Sinorhizobium fredii: one gene and its partner. The protein of the gene in region 1 interacts with the protein of each later gene in a pairwise test. Links are inferred from orthologs where the notes say so. Each region holds a gene or a part of one and is shown in the gene's direction. Other genes may lie near its edges.

What was found.
Region 2: the proteins of rho (region 1) and nusG interact in binary tests that used the Escherichia coli proteins (3 or more experiments, as listed by UniProt). The link is inferred for Sinorhizobium fredii from one-to-one orthologs.

Annotation. Positions count from the first base shown.
Region 1 is NZ_CP024307.1:3,962,878-3,966,023, reverse strand. What follows is about bases 19-2,846. They hold rho (transcription termination factor Rho), read left to right. Parts: upstream 19-713; coding sequence 714-1,979; downstream 1,980-2,846. Other genes in these bases: mnmE (tRNA uridine-5-carboxymethylaminomethyl(34) synthesis GTPase MnmE), read left to right, coding at 2,317-2,846; hemJ (protoporphyrinogen oxidase HemJ), read left to right, coding at 19-517. In the rest of the region: more of hemJ, read left to right, coding at 1-18; more of mnmE, read left to right, coding at 2,847-3,146. UniProt on the Escherichia coli protein: Facilitates transcription termination by a mechanism that involves Rho binding to the nascent RNA, activation of Rho's RNA-dependent ATPase activity, and release of the mRNA from the DNA template.
Region 2 is NZ_CP024307.1:1,481,450-1,484,624, forward strand. The notes cover bases 181-3,037. They hold nusG (transcription termination/antitermination protein NusG), read left to right. Parts: upstream 181-1,272; coding sequence 1,273-1,803; downstream 1,804-3,037. Other genes in these bases: NXT3_RS07135 (NAD-dependent epimerase/dehydratase family protein), read left to right, coding at 181-631; secE (preprotein translocase subunit SecE), read left to right, coding at 1,055-1,255; rplK (50S ribosomal protein L11), read left to right, coding at 2,020-2,448; rplA (50S ribosomal protein L1), read left to right, coding at 2,453-3,037. In the rest of the region: more of NXT3_RS07135, read left to right, coding at 1-180; more of rplA, read left to right, coding at 3,038-3,151. UniProt on the Escherichia coli protein: Part of the processive rRNA transcription and antitermination complex (rrnTAC). The complex forms an RNA-chaperone ring around the RNA exit tunnel of RNA polymerase (RNAP).

The DNA of each region.
Region 1 (3,146 bases):
CGCGCTCGGAAGGCGGGCGCGGCTACGCGCGATCGCCGCCCTTTTGATCTTCGTCGCGCTGCTGGCGGCGCTCTTCATCGGGCAGCCGGACGATCTGTATCTCTGGATCAAGGCGTTCCACATCATCGCAGTGATCTCCTGGATGGCGGCGCTGCTCTATATGCCGCGGCTCTTCATCTATCACACCGACGCCGTGCCGGGGTCGGCGCAGTCCGAGACCTTCAAGACGATGGAGCGGCGGCTTCTGAAGGTCATCATGAACCCGGCGATGATGATCGCCTGGCTGCTCGGCCTCTATCTCGCCTGGAGCGTCTACGGGTTTAGCGGCGGCTGGCTTCACGCGAAGCTTTTCTGCGTCTTTCTGCTGACGCTGGTGCATATGCATTTTAGCCGGGCGGTCTCCGACTTTGAGCGAGACGTGAATCGAAGGACCGCCCGCTACTGGAGGCTGATGAACGAGGCTCCGACGCTGTTGATGATCGTCATCGTTATCCTCGCCGTCGTGAAACCATTCTGAATTCAAACGATTCGCAGCTGCAATAGTTGCCGCTAAATTGCTGCGCCCCCTTGCGGCGTTCCACGTGAATCGCTATTTTCGCGCATCTCCTTCATCCCCAAGGCCTGTGACGAAGTTTAGAGCCTGCCCCCTTCCCCTCGCAGCTCCCTTACGAAAATCACGCCTCTCCCATTCCCCTACAAGACATGGACTCTTCATGGCTGAAATGAAGCTTCAAGACCTCAAGAACAAGACGCCGACGGATCTCCTGGCCTTTGCCGAAGAGCTCGAGGTCGAGAACGCCAGCACCATGCGCAAGCAGGAGCTGATGTTCGCCATCCTCAAAAATCTGGCCACGCAAGAAATAGAAATCATCGGGGAAGGCGTTGTCGAGGTCCTTCAGGACGGCTTTGGCTTTCTTCGGTCGGCAAATGCAAATTACCTGCCCGGTCCGGATGACATCTACATTTCGCCGTCGCAGATTCGCCGCTTCTCGTTGAAGACGGGCGATACGGTCGAGGGGCCGATCCGCGGACCGAAGGAAGGCGAGCGCTACTTCGCGCTGCTCAAGGTCAACACGATCAATTTCGACGATCCGGAGAAGATCCGCCATAAGGTCCACTTCGACAACCTGACGCCGCTCTACCCGAATGAGCGCTTCAAGATGGAACTGGAAGTACCGACCTCCAAGGACCTGTCTGCCCGGGTCATCGACTTGGTGGCGCCGCTCGGCAAGGGCCAGCGCGGCCTGATCGTCGCGCCGCCGCGTACCGGTAAGACGGTTCTCCTGCAGAACATCGCCCATTCGATCACCGCCAATCACCCGGAATGCTATCTGATCGTTCTCCTGATCGACGAGCGGCCGGAAGAAGTGACCGACATGCAGCGCTCGGTGAAGGGCGAAGTCGTCTCCTCGACGTTCGACGAACCGGCGACGCGCCACGTGCAGGTGGCCGAGATGGTGATCGAAAAGGCCAAGCGCCTCGTTGAGCACGGCCGCGATGTGGTCATTCTGCTCGATTCGATTACGCGCCTCGGACGTGCCTACAACACCGTCGTTCCGTCATCAGGCAAGGTGCTCACCGGCGGTGTCGACGCCAATGCGCTGCAGCGGCCAAAGCGCTTCTTCGGCGCGGCCCGCAACATCGAGGAAGGCGGCTCGCTGACGATTATCGCGACGGCGCTGATCGACACGGGCAGCCGCATGGACGAAGTCATCTTTGAAGAGTTCAAGGGCACCGGCAACTCGGAAATCGTCCTTGACCGCAAGGTCGCCGACAAGCGTATCTTCCCGGCCATGGATATCCTGAAGTCCGGCACGCGCAAGGAAGACCTGCTGGTGCCGCGCCAGGACCTGCAGAAGATCTTTGTGTTGCGTCGCATTCTCGCGCCGATGGGCACGACCGACGCGATCGAGTTCCTGATCGACAAACTCAAGCAGACGAAGACCAACGGCGACTTCTTCGATTCGATGAACACCTGATCGGGTCTGCGGCGACTCTTGTGGCAAGGCGGGACTCGCGAGTCCCGCCTTTTTCTATGAGGGGCAGCGAGCCGATCTGACGTTGGCAACCCAAGATGACCTTCGGCTTCCGTGCACGGCGGTGATTCACGTGAAACAATGCCGACGTTGCGCCGGACTCCGAGGGCCCACCATACTTGCATTCCGGCGCCCAGACATGCATAAGTCTGCGCCGTTCCCTGTGCCGACAGCTGCGTCTGTTTCGGGCGCAAGGAGAGAGAGTTAGCTCCTCGATACAGACGGAAGACGCCGCCGGCGCACAGGTTTGACCTGTGTGCTCACCAAATCGAACAAGCCGATGCAGCTCACGGACACTATCTACGCGCTCTCCAGCGGCGCCCTGCCCGCCGGGATTGCTGTCATTCGCATCAGCGGACCGGCGACGGCCGGTGCGATCGTGCAGCTTTGCGGCGCTCTGCCAAAACCGCGCTCCGCCTCGCTCCGAACGATTCGGAATCGAAACGGTGAGATGCTCGATAGCGGGCTGTTGATCTATTTTCCCGGACCGTCGTCGTTCACGGGGGAGGATTGCTGCGAGCTGCAGCTCCATGGCGGGCGAGCCGTCGTGCACGCCGTCCTCGAGGCGCTTGGCGAGTTCGATGGATTGCGGCACGCAGACGCTGGCGAATTCTCGCGGCGCGCTTTTCAGAACGGCAAGTTGGACCTCGTCGAGGTCGAGGGACTGGCCGACCTGATTTCGGCCGAAACCGAAATGCAGCGTCGCCTGGCGATCGAACAGGCGAGCGGCGGTCAATCGGCTCTTTACCACGGCTGGGCGCGACGCCTGACCCATGCACGCGCGATGATCGAGGCGGAACTCGACTTTGCCGATGAAGAGGATGTCCCGGGCTCCGTCAGCGACACGATCTGGAGGGATGTGGAGAAGCTTCAGGCAGAGATCGACGCCCATACCGGAAAGGCCGGGCTGGCCGAGATCATTCGCGATGGCCTTAAGATCGTCATTGCCGGCGCGCCGAATGCCGGCAAGTCGAGCCTTCTCAATACGCTGGCGAAGCGGGACATTGCCATCGTGACGGAGATCGCCGGCACGACTCGTGACGTCATCTCGGTCGACCTTTCCTTAGCCGGATTCTCGGTGAAACTATTCGACACGGCCGGGCTGCGGGA
Region 2 (3,175 bases), 2.5 Mb from region 1 along the record:
CATCAAGCCGGACAACGAGACCTTCCGGGTCAATGTGATGGGCACCTACAACGTCATCGAGGCGGCGGTGAAGCTCGGCATCCGCAAGATCATCGTCGCGTCGAGCGAGACCACCTACGGGGTCTGCTTTGCCGAGGGGCATCGCGACTTCCACAGCTTTCCGCTGGAGGAGGACTACGACGTCGATCCGATGGATTCCTACGGGCTCTCCAAAGTGGTAAACGAAAAGACCGCCCGCGCCTTTGCGGAGCGGTCCGGCTTCGATATCTATGCACTGCGCATCGGCAACGTGATCGAGCCGCACGAATACGAACGCTTTCCCCACTTTTTCGCGCATCCGGAGATCCGCAAGCGGATTGCCTGGAGCTATATCGATGCGCGCGACCTGGGGCAGATCGTCAAGCTTTGCATCGAAAAGGACGGGCTCGGCTTCGCGGTCTTCAACGCCTGCAACGACACCGTGTCGGCCAACACGCCGACCCGCGAGCTCGCCAGGCAGTTCTATCCGAACGTGCCCTTCACCAGAGAGATCGGCGAGTTCGAGGGGCTTCTGTCGAACCGAAAGATCCGCGAGGTCCTCGGCTTCAAGGAGGAGCATGATTGGCGGAAATATGTGCAGCCTGGCACGTAGCGGCTGCGCGCTGGGGTAGCCTACGGCCATGAGAAACTTTTCTTGGCACTTTTTGCTCTTTTGTTGCAAATGCGCTTGAAAGCATCCGGCAAACTGAATAAGAAGCCGCAGTCTCGAGGATGCAGCCGGTCACGGTTGTGTGTCTCGTCTAGGGGTATAGCTCAGTTGGTAGAGCGGCGGTCTCCAAAACCGCAGGTCGGGGGTTCGAGCCCCTCTGCCCCTGCCATTTTCCCTCCTTCTTGCCCTGTTGTTTGACTTCGGCCAGAATGTGCGGGACGGGCGGCGCGGCCGTTCATATATTCACAAAAAAGACCGATCGGCTCTTGTGGTTTTTGGAATCGGTCTTTATGTAGGGTCCAAACAGACACGCGGTGCGTGGGGCTGACACATCGGCTTTACGCGCCGTAATGGCGTGAGCATTTTATGGCATCCAAAACGAATCCGTTCACGTTTCTGCAGCAAGTACGCTCCGAAACGTCAAAAGTGACTTGGCCTTCGCGGCGCGAGACGACGATCTCGACGCTGATGGTCTTCGTCATGGTCTCTTTTGCCGCCGCCTTCTTCTTTGGTGCGGACCAGTTGATGGGTTGGCTGATGAGCCTGATCCTCAACGTTGGCGCTTGATTTGGGTGGAGGGTTAGATGGCTGCGCGCTGGTACATCGTTCACGCCTATTCAAATTTCGAGAAGAAGGTCGCCGAATCGATCGAGGAGAAGGCGAGGCAGAAGGGTCTCTCGCATCTGTTTGAGAAGATTCTCGTTCCGACCGAGAAAGTCGTTGAGGTCCGTCGCGGCCGCAAGGTCGATTCCGAGCGGAAGTTCTTCCCGGGCTACGTTCTCGTGCGGGCGAATTTGACGGACGAGGCTTACCACCTCATCAAGAACACGCCGAAGGTCACCGGTTTTCTTGGCACCGACAGCAAGCCGGTGCCGATCCCGGACCATGAGGCGGATCGGATCCTCGGTCAGGTCCAGGATGGCGTCGAGCGTCCGAAGCCTTCGGTCTCGTTTGAAATCGGCGAGCAGGTCCGCGTGTCGGATGGGCCATTCGCCTCCTTCAACGGCATCGTGCAGGATGTCGACGAGGAGCGCTCGCGCCTGAAGGTCGAGGTGTCGATCTTCGGCCGCGCCACGCCGGTCGAGCTGGAATACGGCCAGGTCGAGAAGGTCTGAAAGAACGCAAGCTTATGAGAATGGGCAGGCTGACATGTCGGCCTGCTCCGGCGGAGTGATCCGCATGCGCGTGGGAGGGAGCCGGTCTTAGCCAGACCGGTCTATCCGCACCACGCAACCGCAGCCGCCGGTCAACCGACCGGCAAGGAGCCGGGCAACCGGCTGAACAGTTCCCGCTTCCGGTTTGCCGGGTGGGGCAAAGAGAGGCAGAGAGAAATGGCTAAGAAAGTTGCAGGCCAGCTCAAGCTGCAGGTCAAGGCCGGCTCGGCGAACCCGTCGCCGCCGATCGGTCCTGCGCTTGGTCAGCGCGGCATTAACATCATGGAATTCTGCAAGGCGTTCAACGCCGCCACGCAGGAAATGGAAAAGGGTATGCCGATTCCGGTCGTCATCACCTATTACCAGGACAAGTCCTTCACCTTCGTCATGAAGCAGCCGCCGGTCAGCTACTTCCTGAAGCGCGAAGCGAAGATCCAGTCCGGTTCGAAGACCCCGGGTAAGGCGAAGGCCGGCTCGATCTCGAAGGCTCAGATCCGCACGATCGCCGAGGCCAAGATGAAGGACCTCAACGCGGCCGATATCGAAGGCGCAATGGCAATGGTCGAGGGCTCCGCCCGCTCCATGGGCCTGGAAGTGACGGGCTAAGACCATGGCGAAGATTGCAAAGCGTGTACAGAAGTCCCGCGAGGGCATTGATCCGGCGAAGGTCTACGGCCTCACCGAAGCCGTGACGCTCGTCAAGGAGCGTGCGACCGCCAAGTTCGACGAGACGATCGAAGTGGCGATGAACCTCGGCGTCGACCCTCGCCATGCCGACCAGATGGTCCGCGGCGTCGTCAACCTGCCGAACGGCACCGGCCGCTCGGTTCGTGTCGCCGTGTTCGCACGTGGTGCGAAGGCCGAGGAGGCCAAGGCTGCCGGCGCCGACATCGTCGGCGCGGAAGACCTCGTCGAAATCGTTCAGGGCGGCAAGATCGACTTCGATCGCTGCATCGCGACCCCCGACATGATGCCGCTCGTCGGCCGTCTCGGCAAGGTTCTCGGTCCGCGCGGCATGATGCCGAACCCGAAGGTCGGAACCGTCACCATGGACGTCGCTGCGGCCGTCAAGGCTTCGAAGGGCGGCGCCGTCGAGTTCCGCGTCGAAAAGGCTGGTATCGTTCACGCCGGCGTCGGCAAGGCATCCTTCGATGCCAAGGCGCTGGAAGAGAACATCCGCGCCTTCGCAGACGCGGTGATCAAGGCGAAGCCGACCGGCGCGAAGGGTAACTACGTCAAGCGCGTGGCGATCTCCTCGACGATGGGTCCCGGCCTCAAGATCGATCCGGCAACGCTCAGCGTCGCCTAACGGAATCACGGGCTTCGGCCCGAA